DNA from 3 places in the Devosia sp. MC532 genome. Region 3 is predicted to be linked to each of the others. Evidence: predicted binding sites of a transcription regulator. Region 3 holds the regulator's gene; each other region holds the start of a gene.

Region 1 (5,348 bases), on a different contig from region 3:
TCTGACGCACACTCATATGCGGATAGAGCGCGTAATTCTGGAACACCATAGCGATGTCGCGCTCGGCGGGCTCTTTCTGGTTCACCACCTGATTATCAATCGAGATGGTGCCTGAGGTGATGCCTTCAAGACCTGCGATCATGCGCAAGAGAGTGGACTTTCCGCACCCTGATGGGCCGACGAGAACAACCATCTCGCCGTCTTTGATCGAGAGATCGACGCCGTGGATTGCGGCGACATTGCCCGGATAGACCTTACGAACTTCTTTGAGCTCAATACCAGCCATTTCGATTATTTCTCCGTGTCCACGAGGCCCTTAACGAACAGGCGCTGCATGAAAATAACAATGAGGACGGGGGGAAGCATGGCCAGCACGGCCGCGGTGATGATGAGGTTCCACTGTGGGTCGACTTCCTGCGCCCCAGCCATTTGTTTAACGCCCATCATCAGGGTGAAATGCTCTTCGCGTGTGGTGACGAGCAGGGGCCAGAGATACTGCACCCAGCCGTAGATGAAGAGGATGATGCAGAGCGCCGCGATATTGGTGCGCGAGAGCGGCAGCAGAATATCGATGAAGAACTTGATCGGCCCTGCGCCATCGACGCGTGCAGCTTCCATCAATTCGTCAGGCACCGTCATGAAGAACTGACGGAACAGGAAGGTCGCTGTTGCCGACGCGATCAGTGGAATGGTCAGGCCCGCATAGCTGTTGAGCAGGCCAAGGTTTGCCACCACTTCATAGGTCGGAATGATGCGCACTTCGACCGGCAACATCAGCGTGACGAAGATCAGCCAGAAGGCGAGTACGCGGAAGGGGAACTTGAAGTAGACGATGGCATAGGCGGAGATGATCGAGATCACCACCTTGCCCACCATGATGATGAAAGCCATCATCGTGGAGTTCCAGACCATGGTCCAGAATGGCGGCAGGCCCGGTGGATCATAGGTCCAGACAGTGACCAGATTATCCCACAAATGCCCGCCTGGCAGCAAAGGCGCTGCAATGTTCAGCGTGGCCTCGTCGTGGGTCGACGCGATGAGCGCGACATAGACAGGAAAGGCGATGATCAGCACCCCCAGCACCAAAACGAGGTGCGTGAGGATGGTGAGAAATGGACGGTTTTCGACCATGAGTGGGCCTTAGTACTGCACGCGGCGTTCCACGTAGCGGAACTGCACGAAGGTGAGGACAATAACGAAGAGCATCAGGACCACGGACTGCGCTGAAGAGGAGCCCAGGTTGAGACCGATGAAGCCGTCGGCGTATACTTTGTAGACCAGCGTGTTGGTGGCCTGGTTTGGCCCGCCTTCAGTGGTCGACGCGATGATCGCGAAAGTGTCGAACATCACGTAGTTGATGTTGACGATGAAGAGGAAGAACGTGGTCGGCGAGAGCAGCGGGAAGATAATGGTCCAGAACCGCTTCCATGGGCTCGCACCATCAATCGCCGCAGCTTCGGTAAGCGCGTGTGGAACCGACTGCATGCCAGCCACGAAGAACAGGAAATTGTAAGAAATCTGCTTCCAGCTGGCAGCGATGATCACCAAGGTCATGGCGTGATCGCCGTTGAGTGCAGAATCCCAATCAATCCCCACATAGCGCATGAAATAGGGAAGAATGCCGGTGGCGTTGTTGAACAGGAACCACCACAGAATGCCCGCAACCACGGGGGCCACAGCATAGGGCCAGACCAGCAGCGTGGTGTAGGTCTGTGCCGAACGGATAACGCGGCTGACGGCAATTGCCAGGATCAGCGCAAAGCCCATCGAAATTGCCGTAACCGATGCTGCAAACAGCGCCGTGCGGCCGATAGAGGCCAGGTAGAGCGGGTCGCTAAACAGGCGCGCATAATGCGCTAAACCGACGAACTTGGTCGAAAGCCCAAATGGGTCTGCGCGTTCGAAAGAAGATTTGACGGCCTGTGCCGCCGGCCAGATGAAGAACACCAGCGTGATGATCAACTGTGGGGCGACCATCAAAAATGGCAGGCCCTTATTCGGGAATGTCGTACGTTTTGTTTCCATCGTCCGCCGTATCCGCAAAACAAAGAAAGGGCCGGTTTTCGCCGGCCCTTCCGGATTAAGACTGCTTACTGATTGGCAGCTTCAAATTCGCGAAGGATGTCGTTGCCGCGGGCAACGGCGCTATCAAGCGCTTCCTTGGCAGACTTCGAGCCATTGAGAACGGCCTGGAACTCTTCGTCGATCACGGTACGGATCTGCGGCATGTTGCCGAAGCGAACGCCCTTCGAGTTTTCAGTCGGTGGGTTGAGGTTGATCTGCTGGATAGCGATGTCCGAACCTGGGTTTGCGTCGTAGTAGCCCTGGCTCTTGGTCAGCTCATAAGCCGCCTGAGTAACAGGCAGGTAACCTGTTTCCTGGTGGAACTTGGCCTGAACTTCAGCCGAAGAGAGGTAGTTCAGGAACTGCGCTACGCCCTTGTATTCAGCGTCTTCGTGACCAGCCAGGGTCCACAGAGTTGCGCCACCAATGATGGAGTTCTGCGGTGCGCCGTCGACGTCGTCAAAGTATGGCAGCATGCCGAAGCCAACTTCAAAGTCCTTGGCATTGGCGAGAACGCCAGCGCGGGAAGCCGAGGAACCCATGAAGATCGCGCATTCGCCAGCGTAGAAGCGTGGCGCATTGTCCGAACCGCCGCTGGTACCACCATACTGGTAGATGCCGGTCTTCTGCCATTCAGCCAGCTTTTCCCAGAGGCGAACGGAGAGGTCGTGGTTGAATGTCAGTTCGGTGCCGAGACCACCAAAGCCGTTCTCCAGCGAGCCGTATGGCACGTTGTGCAGCGACGAGAGGTTTTCGGTGCCGATCCAGGTGGCCGAATAGCTGATGGCCGTACCGCACGTGGCAGCGCCCGATTCAACGATCTTCTTGCCGAAGTTTTCGATATCGGCCCAGGTCTTTGGCGCGACGTTTGGATCAAGCCCAGCCTTCTCGAAAGCGGTCTTGTTGTAATAGAGAATTGGGGTGGAGGAGTTGAACGGCATCGAAAGCATATTGCCTTCGGTGTCGGTGTAATAGCCGGTCACGACTGGCAGGAACGCCGATGGATCGAAGTTCGAGCCATGTGCTGCCATCAGTTCGTAAACGGGCAGAACAGCGCCCTTGGCAGCCATCATGGTGCCAGTGCCAACTTCGTAAACCTGCACCAGATGCGGCTGCTCGCCAGCGCGGAAGGCGGCGATGGTGCTGATCATGGATTCTTCGTATTCGCCACGATAGGACGGAACGACCTTAAATTCGCTTTGGCTGGCGTTGAAGTCTGCAGCAAGCGCTTCCACGCGTTCGCCCAGTTCGCCACCCATGGAGTGCCACCAGTTGAGTTCGGTCTGCGCAAAGGCAACCGAGGTGCTCAGGGCAAGGGTGATAGCGGCAAGTGCCGCGCGGTTCATCGTCTTCATCTTCTGTCTCCCATAGGACAGGTCAGCATCGACCCAAGTCCCGCCAGACTGGATTTCGTGAACGACATTTGAGCTGCGGATTTTTCCGTTTCAGCTCACCGAATTTGGTGTCGTACCCGCCGACGTTTTCTGCGGGCATGGCTCCTCTAACGATGCTGCTTGACGCTTCCTTGAAGCTTTGGTGACGTTACCATGACAGTGCACAACCATCCGTCGCAGCTGTGTTTGTGATCGAATATGGGGTGCCGGACGCCGCGGTGGTCTGGATTACGCTGCGGACTCTTGCGGCGCAGGCAAACCCATGTCACACGCCGTAAGCATCGGCCGTGCCTTATAGGGAAGTCGCCAGCCTCTCATGATCACCTGTTTCGATATTGGCGGCACCACGATTAAGGCCGCAGTTGCCCACAGTGCGACAGACATTGTCTCGCTCGGTCGCGTCGCCACACCAGCGCACGACTTTGACGCCTTTGCCGATGCCATCGCGGCACTCATCGCCCAAGGCGGCGCACCCACTGGTTCAGCCATCGCCATTTCCATTGCTGGCGTCGTTGACCCTGCAACCAATGTCGCCACGGTCGCCAATATCCCGTGCATCAACGGTCGTGCCCTCGGGCCAGATCTCAGCTCCAAGCTGTCTCGCCCAGTCATCGTCGGCAATGATGCAGACTGTTTCGCCTTGGCCGAAGCCCATGCGGGCGCGGGCAAGGGCTTTAACGTCGTCTTCGGCGTCATCCTTGGCACGGGCGTCGGTGGCGGCATTGTTGCCGATGGACGTCTCATCCGCGGTGCTGGCGGGTTTTCGGGCGAATGGGGCCACGCCACCATCGTCCAAACTGAAACTCAGGCTTGGCCGCACAAAATTGCGCATATGGCGTGCGGTTGTGGCCAGCTTGGTTGCACCGACACCATCGGCGGCGCTCGTGGTTTGGAGCGCCTTCATGCGCAAATCCATGGCCAAACCCTCTCGAGCCTCGACATTGTCTCCGCATGGGGGCAGGGCGATGCAACATCAACCCAGACCATGACGCTTTACACCGAGCTCCTCGCGGCCCCGCTCGCCTTGCTGGTGAACGTGCTTGGCCCCGACATTATCCCCGTCGGCGGTGGCCTGGGGAATAGTCCCGAGCTAGTGGCAGCGCTTGACGCCGCCGTTCGCCCGCGCATTCTGCGCAAGCTTGACCGACCACTCATCGTTCCAGCCCAACTGACTGTCGATGCAGGCCTCATCGGCGCTGCAAGCTTGGCCTATTCGGAGGGCGTGGTATGACCTTGCTAGAAGTTTGCGTTGATAGCCTCTCGGGCATTCAAGCGGCAGTTGAGGGCGGCGCTGACCGCATCGAACTCTGCTCGTCGCTCGAATATGGCGGCCTCACGCCCTTTGCTGGCTTGGCAAAACTGGCATCGAGCACGCCGATCCCCGTCCGCATGATGGTGCGCCCCCGCGCCGGAGACTTCGTCTTCGACGATTACGAGCTGGCCATTATGATCAGCGATATCGAAACCGCCCGGACCAATAAGCTTGGTGTTGTCTTGGGCGCCAGCCTGCCCAGTGGCGCGCTCGATATGCGCCGCCTCGAAATCCTCTGCCAGATGGCGGGTGACACCCCCCGCACACTGCATCGCTGCGTCGATCTCGTGCCCGATGTTCAAGAAGCCGTCGAACAGGCCATTGCGCTCGGCTTCGATACGATTTTGACGTCAGGGCGTCAGCTTTCTGCAGAGGCTGGCATTGAAGACATCGCCAAGATGCACGAAGCCGCCAAGGGCCGGATCACCATTATGCCGGGTTCAGGCGTGTCCTCGCTCAATGCCCGTCGCATTCTCAACCGTGTGCCGGTGTCGGTTGTCCACGCCTCGTGCTCGGAGCGCGCTCCGGCAGAGGACACGGAAGGCGCGAAGCGCTTGGGCTTTGTCAGCCCCAACCGC
Region 2 (5,348 bases), on a different contig from region 3:
GCTATCGCCGTCCCGACCTTGGTGGGCGTTGGTGCGCTCGACAAAATGACGCCACTGGACTTGGCCGAGGAAATGGCTTCAGCCATTCCCCACGCCGAATTGTCGGTCTTCCCTGATGCAGCGCACCTGCCGCCTATGGAGAACCCCGCCCCAGTGATTGCGGCGTTTAAGACGTTTCTCGCCCGCTAAACTGAGCTGCGCACGATGCGGTTGATGTGGCCCATCTTGCGACCGGGCCGCGCTTCCGCCTTGCCATAGAGGTGGGGTTGCGTATCGCCATCAAGCCCATTGGGCACCATGTCGACTTCATCGCCGACAAGGTTCTGCATGACAACGTCTGCCATGCGTTGCGGATTGCCCAAAGGCCAGCCTGCAACGGCCCGCACATGCTGCTCAAACTGGTCGGTCAGGCACACAGCCTCGGTCCAATGGCCCGAATTATGCACCCGCGGCGCGATCTCATTGACGATCAGGCTGGTTTTGCCGTCCGTCTCGACCACGAAAAACTCGACCCCCAGCACGCCCACATATTCAAGCGCGATAACAATCGCCTTGGCGATCATGCCCGCCTGCCGCTCGACGATCATCGCCAACTCGGCCGGGACCGTGGACGTGTAGAGAATGTGGTCGCGATGGACGTTTTCCGCCGGGTCAAAACTTTTGACCGACCCGTCCAGCCCACGAGCAACAACGACCGAGATTTCCTTGCTGAACGGCACAAAACCTTCAAGCACCAGCGGGTGCGGCGAGAGCGCATTAAACGCCGCTTCAAGCTCCGAAGCGTCCCGCAACACACGCTGCCCCTTGCCGTCATAGCCCAGACGCGTGGTCTTGAGCACGGCCGGCAGGCCCACCTCAGCCGCCGCCGCCTTCAAATCATCAAGCGAATGAATAGCGCGATAAGGCGCGACCGGAATGTTCTTGGACGCCAAAAAGCCCTTCTCGGCCAGACGATCCTGCGAGATCGCCAGCGCTTTTGCGCCGGGACGCAGCGGCTTCAGCCCCGCAAGAATTTCCGCTGTTTGCGCGGGCACATTCTCAAACTCATAGGTGATGACATCGACTTGGCTGGCAAAAGCCTTGAGCGCAGCCGTATCGTCATAGGCCGCCACCGTCTTAAACGGCGTCACATCAAATGCCGGGCTCTGGGGGTCCGGGCAATAAATATGGCTTTTCAAACCCAGCTTTGCAGCGGCCAAAGCCAACATGCGCCCAAGCTGCCCCCCGCCCAAAATACCAATAGTGGAGCCAGCGGGCAGCGCGGAATCTTGGGTCACGGACGACTACTCAGTATCAGAGGGAAATTGGGGCACAGACGCCGTTTGGCGGGCGCGATGCGCCTCGAGGCGATCGGAAAGTTCATCATCGTTCAGCGCCAAGACAGCTGCCGCCAACAGCGCCGCATTGATAGCGCCCGGCTCGCCAATGGCGAGTGTTCCAACGGGAACTCCGCCCGGCATCTGCACGATGGAATAAAGGCTATCGACGCCCGAAAGCGCCTTGGAGCGAACAGGCACGCCGAACACAGGCAGTGTCGTCATCGCGGCAATCATGCCCGGCAGATGCGCCGCGCCACCAGCACCGGCGATAATCACCTTAACGCCCTCAGCTTTGGCGTTGGTGGCAAAATCGACCATGCGCTCGGGCGTACGATGCGCCGAAACGATGCGCGCCTCATATTCGACTTCGAGACTTTCGAGGGTTTCTGCGGCCAGCCGCATAGTTGGCCAATCAGATTGGCTGCCCATAACAATGGCGACGGGTGGCTTGAGCATGGCGTGTCCCTCAGAGCGCTCCACAAAGCGCGGCATTAGCCCAGATTTGGCCATAACTCAAGCAGCCAAGGCCTCAAGCGATGATGTCAGGCAAGAGTATATTTTCGAGCTGAGCGATACGGTCTTTGAGCGCCAGTTTGCGCTTTTTGAGCCGCTGGATCAGCATTTGATCGGCCATTTGAGACTGCGTTAAAGTCAGGATCGCAGCGTCCAAATCGGCATGTTCCTGGCGTTTTGTTGCCAGTTCAAGACCGAACTGGGCCTCAATTTCCTTAGTCAGGGGCAGCATTCACGCACCAACTTTGTGGGCATATCAGTTACCTCTGGTTAGCCCATGATCATGGAAAATGCATCACATTTTCGAGGACTGCCGCATGGGTGTCGACAAAGCATGAAAGATTTGTGACGATACCCAAGTCCAACACGCTGAAAGGAGTTCTTTAATGACGACTGAAGGCCACATCGCAGCGCTCGAGCGGCGCCACCAGGAACTGGATAAGCAGATCCATTCTGAAATGCAAAATCGCCTCAAAGACGATTTGATGGTTGCTTCGCTCAAACGCAAAAAACTCGAAGTGAAGGACGAACTTTACCGTCTCCAGGGCGCCACGCGGCAATAAATTCTACGAAAGGCAGAGTTTCTCTGGAGGGTCACGGCACAGCCGGGACCCTTTTTCATTTTAGTAAACAAAAGCAAAATCAATAGGATTAACGCCCTCTTAAGGGCAGACCTTCATCGTCTTCCCAAAGTGGCACACAGCGATTCGTGTGTCCTGCGACGGGAAGGCCAATAGGTTCATGACGCGTGTTCTGGTGGTTGATGACGATCCGGTCCAGTTGCGGCTCACCGCCGAGATTGCAAACCGTGCCGGGTTCAAACCGCTGACCGCCACCGGTGGCGAACAGGCGCTCTCCATCCTGCGCGAAGATCGCAAAATCGGCGCGATGATTCTCGATCTGGTCATGCCAGATCTTGATGGCATGGGCGTTATGGAAGTGATGCGCCGCGAGGGCATGACGACCCCCGTTATTGTCCAGACCGCAAGCGCCTCACTTGAAACCGTTATCTCGGCCATGCGTCAGGGTGCGGCGGACTATTTCGTCAAACCCGTAAGCCCCGAGCGTCTGGTCATCTCGCTGCGCAACGCCATGAAACTGGATGCGCTCGAATCGGCGATCCGCGCCGAGCACGCCCGCAAATCTGGCACCTTCAGCCACAAGGATATGATCGCAGCGGCCCCTGCTATGGCGCGCGTCATTACCCTCTGTGGCAAAGCCGCCAAGAGCGCGATCCCGGTCCTCATTGAAGGCGAAACCGGTACGGGCAAAGAACTTGTCGCCCGCATCATCCAAGGCACGTCCGAACGCGCCGGAAAACCTTTCGTCACCGTCAATTGCGGTGCCATTCCCCCGAACTTGGTCGAGTCGGTCCTTTTTGGCCACAAGAAGGGCGCGTTCACAGGCGCTCATGCAGACCAGAGCGGCAAGTTCGCTGAAGCCAATGGCGGCACGATCTTCCTTGATGAAGTGGGCGAGCTGCCACTCGAAACGCAGGTCAAGCTCTTGCGTGTCCTACAAGAAGGCGAAATAGAGCCCATAGGCGCAACGCGCCCTGAGCGCGTCAATGTTCGCTTCATATCGGCGACCAACCGGCGCCTGTTGAATCTCGCCAAATCGGGCGAATTCCGCGAAGATCTCTATTACCGCCTCAACGTCTTCCCCATTTATACTCCGCCGCTACGCGAGCGAATGGAAGACCTCAACGCACTGGTAAGCCACTTCATTGCCCGTTTCTCAGCTGAAGCTGGCAAGCGCATCTTGGGACTCACCGCTGAAGCGCAAGCTCTTCTTATGGGCTATGATTGGCCGGGCAATGTCCGTCAGCTCGAAAACGCGGTTTATCGCGCCATTGTGCTCACCGACGGCGCCTTCCTCGAGCCTGCGGATTTCCCCCAGATCTTGGCCCAGTCTGCCGGGCGCGAAGAAGCATTCCGCAGCGTTGCGCTGGCCCCTGTTCCGCGCAATCCAACCCACATCGACGACGCCCCATCTCGCGTGCGCGTGGATATCCTGAGCACCCCCGCTCCCGACAGGTTCCTGAACGACAGCGGGGCCTTGCTGTCCCTAGCCGCCATCGAGCGTGACGCAATCCAGTTTGCCATCGAGCACCACGGCGGTCGCATGTCTCGTGTCGCCAGAGCCTTGGGCATTGGCCGCTCGACCCTTTATCGCAAGCTCCATGAATATGGCTTGGCCGAAGGTTTGGTTACCGACGCTGCTTAACAAAGCCAGCACGAACGTGATGAACAAACTTCGACGTTAACCACGTTGCTTACCGAGGCGTTAAGAGATTAGCGCGATTTTGCGGGAAGTTTTTAACGTCGAGGCCATCATGAGACTTTCGGGCATCGCTCTTCTCGCACTTCTGGCAGGCACAGCTGCCGCCAACGCTGCTGACCTCAATTGGAACAGCAACACCACTTCGCCAATGTTCGCTGCGACGTCCGTTGCCCAATGGACTGGCTTTTACGCCGGCGTGAACGGGGGCTATGCCTTCGGTCAGACCGAAATCGAAGGCGGCGTCGTCGCCGGTAGCGCAACTGGTGGCAAGCACAACAGCGGCGGCTTCAACCTCGGCGCTCAGGCTGGCTACAACATGGACATGGGCGGCTTCGTCCTCGGCGGTGAAGCTGACGTCCAGTTCGGCGGCCCGGTTTACAAAGAAACCCTGAGCACCGGCGACAAGTTCGAACAGCGCACCGAGTTCTTCTCGACCGTTCGCGCGCGCGCCGGTATCCCGGTTGGTCAGGTTATGCCATTTGCGACCCTTGGCGTTGCCTTTGGTCGTGGCGCTGCAGAAATTAAGAGCGGCGCGTCGACCACCACGACAAACGCAAACCACTTCGGCTGGACTGCTGGTGTTGGTCTGGAAGCTCAGGCAACCCAGAACCTCTCCTTCAAGGCTGAGTACCTCTATGTCGATCTGGGCACCCAGTCCTACGGCATCGGCACTTCGACCCGCGATGTGACCCAGCGTTTCTCGGTTGTCCGCGCTGGCGTAAACTACCGCTTCTAATACGATCAGAAGTCGGCCCGTTGCAGGATCGCAACAGGCCGACTTCACACGTTCGGGAGTGATTGCTCCCGTTAACCTTTACGGAGTATCGACAAGTTTGCGGCTAGGTTTTGGGGCAGAGTCGGCCGTGCCGCGTGCGTCTTGGAGCCAGGTATGAATAAGGTCGTCGTTAGTTTTGTCGCTCTGCTGGCAGCAGCAAGCATCGTCCAGCCTACACTGGCGCAACCCGCCGCTAATCTGACGACCTCCCGTATCGTCATTGCCCCCGCACAAAGTCCACTCGCCCGCACGATCAAGGAAGGTCTCTCGACCGCCTATGCAAGTGCCCGCGCAGGCACTCCGGCCTATGAAGAGGCCCAGCGCCTCTATTTCCTTTATGGCGAACGCAGCTTTGAGCCGATCTGGCTGAGCCAGGATACCTCGGGTCAGCTGACCTTCTCCCCGGTCGCTGAAAAAATCGTCGCCCTGTTTCGCAATGCTGAAGCCGAAGGTCTGCG
Region 3 (5,348 bases):
GCCCCGCGAGGCTATCATCAGAGAGTTTTACGTCTGAGCCAACCAGTGCACCACCTTGCAAGGACTTGGAGCCGGTCTTGCCCGAAGCTGGGGCAGTGAGTTCGCCATAAGCGCTGGCCCATGCGCCAAAATCGTCGCTCGGGGCAAAATCAGGGAAGTCTGGTGTCGCCGGGGACGGAGCATAGCCCAGAGCCGAGGTGCTGCGCGGCAGGCTTTGACGGCGATCGCCAGTATGGTTGGCGATATTGGATGTTACAGTGCTAGCAGTTTGAACAGTCGCGGTGTTGGCCGCTTCGATGGAGGCGGTGGAAACAACGGTGAAGGTTGTGTAGGTGCTCGTCGCGGCATCGCCATTGCGGCGGTGCTCAGTGGCTTCGGTTGTGACAGCGCGGGTATAGGCCTGGCCATGCGTTTCGATCTGATCGTCGCGCAACTCTCCAGTGATCTTGATAACGCCTTCAAGGCCGTTGCCGATTTCGAGAGAGCCCGTTGCAGCCTGCGAGAAGCGAATGCCACCAGAAACCACAGAGCCGGGCAAGAGCGTAAGTTTGCTATTGGCAAAGCCCATTGCGAAAGCGTCGAACTGTTCGCTGATTACGGTGCCGCTGTTGATGATGTGAACATTGGCGGCATTGGTTTGGATGCCATGGCTCTGGACGTAGCCGCCAGAAGAGGTTTGGTACTCTCCACCCTTTGCATGGATGGTCCCGGAGTTGGTGATGACAATATCACTTTGGGTCGTGGGGGAGTAGACATAGATACCGGCGCTGCCGTGGTCCGCTGTCCTAATGTTGCCCGTATTGGTGATGCGTGAACTGGTGCCGTAAAGGCTAATACCGTGGGATTGTGTGCCGTGGGTGATGATGCTGCCACTATTGTCCAACGTCACATTGAGCACATTATTGGCGCTGTTTTCGACCTGGATACCTGTGCCCGCCCAGCTGCCCTTGGTCTCAATCGTTCCGGTGTTGGTGAGTGTGAAATAATCACCAGTGGCGTAGACGCCATAGGAGCAGTCTTCGTAGGAGAAGATGCCGCCGTGATTGACCACTCGCGTGTTAGCTGCCAGCGTTTCCAGCGCGTAGGTGGCGCTTCCGCGATTTTCGATCGTACCGTAGTTCGTGATCACCGTATCCAAGCCGGTGATGGAAATCACGTTGCTTGTGGAGTCCAAGGTGCCACCACTTGCGATAAAGAGCGTGTCCCCGATCCCGGAAAGGCTCTGAGCACCTCCGGTTTGACCTTCACTGATGGTGATATCTCGGGCCTGCGCTGCGGTGATATTGGTAGCAGCAAGTAGGGCGACGATCGCCGGTACAACGGCAATTGGCTTTGACAACATAGTGGCGCGGCAATCTGCAGCTTTTGGCGCTGCTCAACAAATCAGGCGACACGAAGAATATTATGGTTAATTCTATGATATGAAAGGACTTTACACGTCAAGCGTCTGATTTGGTGGATTGCGTTATTGGGCCTCGTAGAACACGCAAAACAGTTTCGATGCGCCCCGCGCAGAGAGATTTTTTGGCTTTTTTCTGATCAGCGGCGACTTGCGGTGACCAGAAAACAGTGCCGAGTGTCAGACCTTGTTGTGCCTAAGGGCACGCGATCTAAGCCAGTTGCGAGAAGCGTTCGTCGAAGGAGTAGCCGGCGCCGCGGACCGTGCGGATGGGGTCGGCTTCCTTGCCGCGATTGATGGCGCGGCGGAGGCGGCCGATATGGACGTCCACAGTGCGTTCGTCGACATAGACGTCATTGCCCCAAACGCCGTCGAGAAGTTGCTCGCGGGTGTAGACGCGGCCCGGATGGGTCATGAGGTATTCGAGCAGGCGATATTCTGTCGGCCCAAGGTGAATGTCTCGGGACCCACGGCTGACGCGGTGAGTGGTGCGGTCTAGCTCAAGCTCACCAACCTTAAGCGCGTTCGTCACAAGGCTTGGGCTCGCCCGGCGCAGCAGCGCTTGAATACGGGCGACGAGTTCGGGGACAGAGAATGGTTTGACGATGTAGTCGTCTGCGCCGGTGGTGAGACCGCGCACGCGCTCTTCTTCTTCGCCACGGGCGGTGAGCATAATAATCGGTACGCGCGCGGTTTCTTCACGCGCACGCAGGCGACGGCAGATTTCGATGCCGGAAACTTCGGGTAACATCCAATCGAGCAGGATCAGATCAGGGACGCGTTCTGCGATGGCGTGGTGCGCTTCATCGCCGGTTTCCGCTGTGACGACATCAAAGCCCTCAGCCTGCAGATTGTATTGCAGGAGCAGGGAGATGTCGGCTTCGTCTTCGACAACAAGGATCGTCGCGGGCATGGGCGTGCTCCGTCAATCGGCCCCAAGGGACCGTTACTCAATATAGGGGATTTTCGAAGAGTTCGTCACGCCGATTGGGCGACGTGACGAAATTGGCGCTTAGGCTTTGATCTGCTGACGTTGGAGTTCTTGGACGTCGCTGGTGAGCTGCTTACCAGTCGAAAGATAGTAAGCGCGTTCAGCGATATTGGTTGCGTGGTCGCCCACACGTTCAAGACTCTTGGCGCAGAATAGCAGTTGGGTGCAGGGGGTGATGTTGCGCGGGTCTTCCATCATATAAGTGAGGAGTTCGCGGAACAGGGAAGTGTGCATGGCGTCGACATCATCATCACGATTGCAAACGTCAACGGCAGCTTCCGCATCACGATTGGCGTAGGCGTCGAGCGCCTCCTTGAGCTGACCGAGCACGAGAGCGGTCATGTTGCGGACGCCGCTGTAGAACGAGGCCTGCAGGTTGATCGTTTCGAGCTTGAGCGAGCGGCGGGCCAATTGCTTGGCCATATCGCCAACGCGCTCAAGATCCGACGCCACGTGGATGGCGGTGATGATCGAGCGCAGGTCGGACGCCATTGGCTGACGACGGGCGATCATGGACACGGCCATTTCGTCGATTTTGCGCTGCATGTCGTCAATACGCTGGTCGGCGATGATGGTCACGTCAGCCAGTTCGCGGTCGAGCTTGAGCAGGGCGCGCGTGCCGTTTTCGACAGCCGTTTCCACCTGACCACCCATTTCGGCGATGGCCTGCGCGAGGGCGAGAAGTTCTTCGTTATACGAGGTAACGATGTGCTCTGTGCCGGTATTGTGTGGCATGGCTGTGCTCTCCCCTTAGATTAACCGATACGGCCCATGATGTAGTCTTGGGTCTGCTTGTGGACTGGGTTGGTGAAGATGTCTTCCGTGTCGCCCTGTTCAATCAGATTACCCAAGTGGAAGAAGGCAGTCTTTTGCGAGACGCGGGCTGCCTGCTGCATCGAGTGGGTGACGATGACGATGGTGTAATTGGTCCGCAGCTCGTCAATCAGCTCTTCGATGATGGCGGTTGCAATCGGGTCGAGGGCCGAGCAGGGCTCGTCCATGAGAATGACTTCTGGGCCAACGGCGATGGCGCGGGCAATGCACAGACGTTGCTGCTGACCGCCGGACAGGCCGGTGCCTGGTTCCTGCAAGCGATCCTTCACTTCGTTCCAGAGACCTGCCTTTTGCAGCGAGGAGGTGACGATAGCGTCGAGATCGGTCTTGTTGCGGGCAAGGCCGTGAATGCGCGGACCGTAGGCGACGTTGTCGTAAATCGACTTCGGAAACGGGTTCGGCTTTTGGAACACCATGCCAACGCGGGCGCGCAGTTCGACCACGTCAAGGTCTGGCGCGCAAATGTCCTGACCGTCGAGTTCGATTTTACCGCCAACCTTGGCGCCTTCGATGGTGTCGTTCATGCGATTGATGCAGCGCAGGAAGGTCGACTTACCGCAGCCCGATGGACCGATGAAAGCGGTGACAGAGCGATCTGGGATGTCGATGGAAATGCCGTGCAAAGCTTGCTTGGCACCATAGTGCACGGTGACATCGCGGGCAGTCAGACGAATGGGATGCGCGATCATTTCAGACAGATCCGTATTGGCGCCGAGGGCAGTGTGGGGTGTCTTGGCCTTGGAGGCAAGGATATCCATTATGTGATCCTTATGCGCGCTTTTCGAGGCGAGATCTGAGGAAGATCGCGATCGCATTGAGGGAGATCATGAAGGCCAGCAGGACCATGATAGCGGCGGAGGTGCGGGCTTCAAAGAAGTTGCGGTTTTCGTTGCCCTGCCAGAGGTAGATCTGAACGGGGAGGGCGGTCGCCTGATCGAGCGGGGTTCCGGGGACCGACGCGACGAAGGCGTTCATGCCGATCAAGAGGAGCGGCGCGGTTTCACCCAAAGCCTGAGCGACGCCGATGATGGTAGCGGTCAGGATCGAAGGGAAGGTGACGGGAAGCACGTGGTGGAACACCATCTGCGTCTTGGAAGCACCCATGCCGAGCGCGGCTTGGCGCAGGGCCGGGGATACGCCTTTCAAAGCTGCGCGGGTGGCAATGATGATGGTCGGGAGCGTCATCAAGGTGAGGACGAGACCACCAGCCAAGGGGGCAGAGATGGGGAGGCGGAACCAGTTGATGAACACTGCGGCGCCCAGAAGACCGAAGACGATCGAGGGAACAGCCGCGAGGTTGTTGATGTTCACTTCGATCAAGTCGGTGAGGCGCGACTTGGGCGCGAACTCTTCAAGATAGATCGCGCTGCCCACGCCAATTGGCACGGCAAGAACAACCACAATCAGCATCATCCAGAGCGAACCCATGAAGGCGCCCAAGAGGCCAGCCGACGCGGGAGCGGAGCGACTATCAACGCTGGAGAGCAGCGACCACGCAAAGCCCTGCGTGATGGTGCCGTCTTCTTCGAAAATGTCGATGAGAGCACGCGCCGGGGCCGAGAGCTGTTGCTGACCGTCGCCCAAGCTGCGGTCAATATTGCCCTTGATCCAGTTATCGGCATTGGCCGAAGCGAGAAGCTCCATCTGCACGGTTTGGCCCATCAGGGACGGGTCGGCGACGAGGCGTTCACGGACTTCGTGACGGGCGTCGGTCTCGGCAATGGTCAGGAGCTGGCGGGTGTCGATCTCATACCCTTCCGGCGCTGCTTTGCGCAGGGAGGCTTCGATGACGTTATTCCAGTTGAGCATGGCGAGCTTCCGCTGCCAGGCCATGTTGGCAGCATGAAACTCAGCATCGGACTGACCGGCGGTGTGGACAGGGGCAGGCTCGATCTTGATCAGTTCAGGATCGTAGGTGATTTCCAGATGCAGGTTCGACTGCATGAACGCTGGAACGCCCTTACGGAGAACGTCGGTGAACAGAATGGCGACGAACCCAAGAGCGAGTGCAATGGCGACGACGCCAAAGCAACGGAAAAGCTTTTCGGTGCGGTGACGGCGCGCCAGTCCATCGCGGACGCGTTTACGGCGTTCGGCGGCAGTGTCGAGGACAGTGTTGGTCAT

What was found. The regulator PhoB, encoded in region 3, activates phosphate uptake and scavenging genes when phosphate is short. The targets are predictions, from matches to a motif close to TGTCATNNANCTGTCAT.
Region 1: ugpB (sn-glycerol-3-phosphate ABC transporter substrate-binding protein UgpB) is a predicted target of PhoB. The motif match lies at 3,601-3,617, and genes of this name have one in related genera.
Region 2: JHC09_RS10570 (YdcH family protein) is a predicted target of PhoB. The motif match lies at 2,167-2,183, and genes of this name have one in related genera.

Annotation. Positions count from the first base shown of each region.
Region 1 is NZ_JAEMNZ010000004.1:186,111-191,458, forward strand. It holds gene JHC09_RS07125 (sn-glycerol-3-phosphate import ATP-binding protein UgpC) at 1-286, opposite strand, end outside; gene ugpE (sn-glycerol-3-phosphate ABC transporter permease UgpE) at 292-1,131, opposite strand; gene ugpA (sn-glycerol-3-phosphate ABC transporter permease UgpA) at 1,141-2,025, opposite strand; gene ugpB (sn-glycerol-3-phosphate ABC transporter substrate-binding protein UgpB) at 2,091-3,410, opposite strand; gene JHC09_RS07145 (ROK family protein) at 3,775-4,689, shown strand; gene JHC09_RS07150 (copper homeostasis protein CutC) at 4,686-5,348, shown strand, end outside.
Region 2 is NZ_JAEMNZ010000007.1:81,813-87,160, forward strand. It holds gene JHC09_RS10550 (alpha/beta fold hydrolase) at 1-189, shown strand, start outside; gene JHC09_RS10555 (5-(carboxyamino)imidazole ribonucleotide synthase) at 186-1,277, opposite strand; gene purE (5-(carboxyamino)imidazole ribonucleotide mutase) at 1,284-1,775, opposite strand; gene JHC09_RS10565 (DUF465 domain-containing protein) at 1,849-2,064, opposite strand; gene JHC09_RS10570 (YdcH family protein) at 2,219-2,395, shown strand; gene JHC09_RS10575 (sigma-54 dependent transcriptional regulator) at 2,574-4,058, shown strand; gene JHC09_RS10580 (outer membrane protein) at 4,168-4,851, shown strand; gene JHC09_RS10585 (L,D-transpeptidase family protein) at 5,005-5,348, shown strand, end outside.
Region 3 is NZ_JAEMNZ010000002.1:81,179-86,526, forward strand. It holds gene JHC09_RS03410 (autotransporter outer membrane beta-barrel domain-containing protein) at 1-1,342, opposite strand, end outside; gene phoB (phosphate regulon transcriptional regulator PhoB) at 1,611-2,312, opposite strand; gene phoU (phosphate signaling complex protein PhoU) at 2,412-3,125, opposite strand; gene pstB (phosphate ABC transporter ATP-binding protein PstB) at 3,146-3,913, opposite strand; gene pstA (phosphate ABC transporter permease PstA) at 3,993-5,348, opposite strand; gene pstC (phosphate ABC transporter permease subunit PstC) at 5,345-5,348, opposite strand, start outside.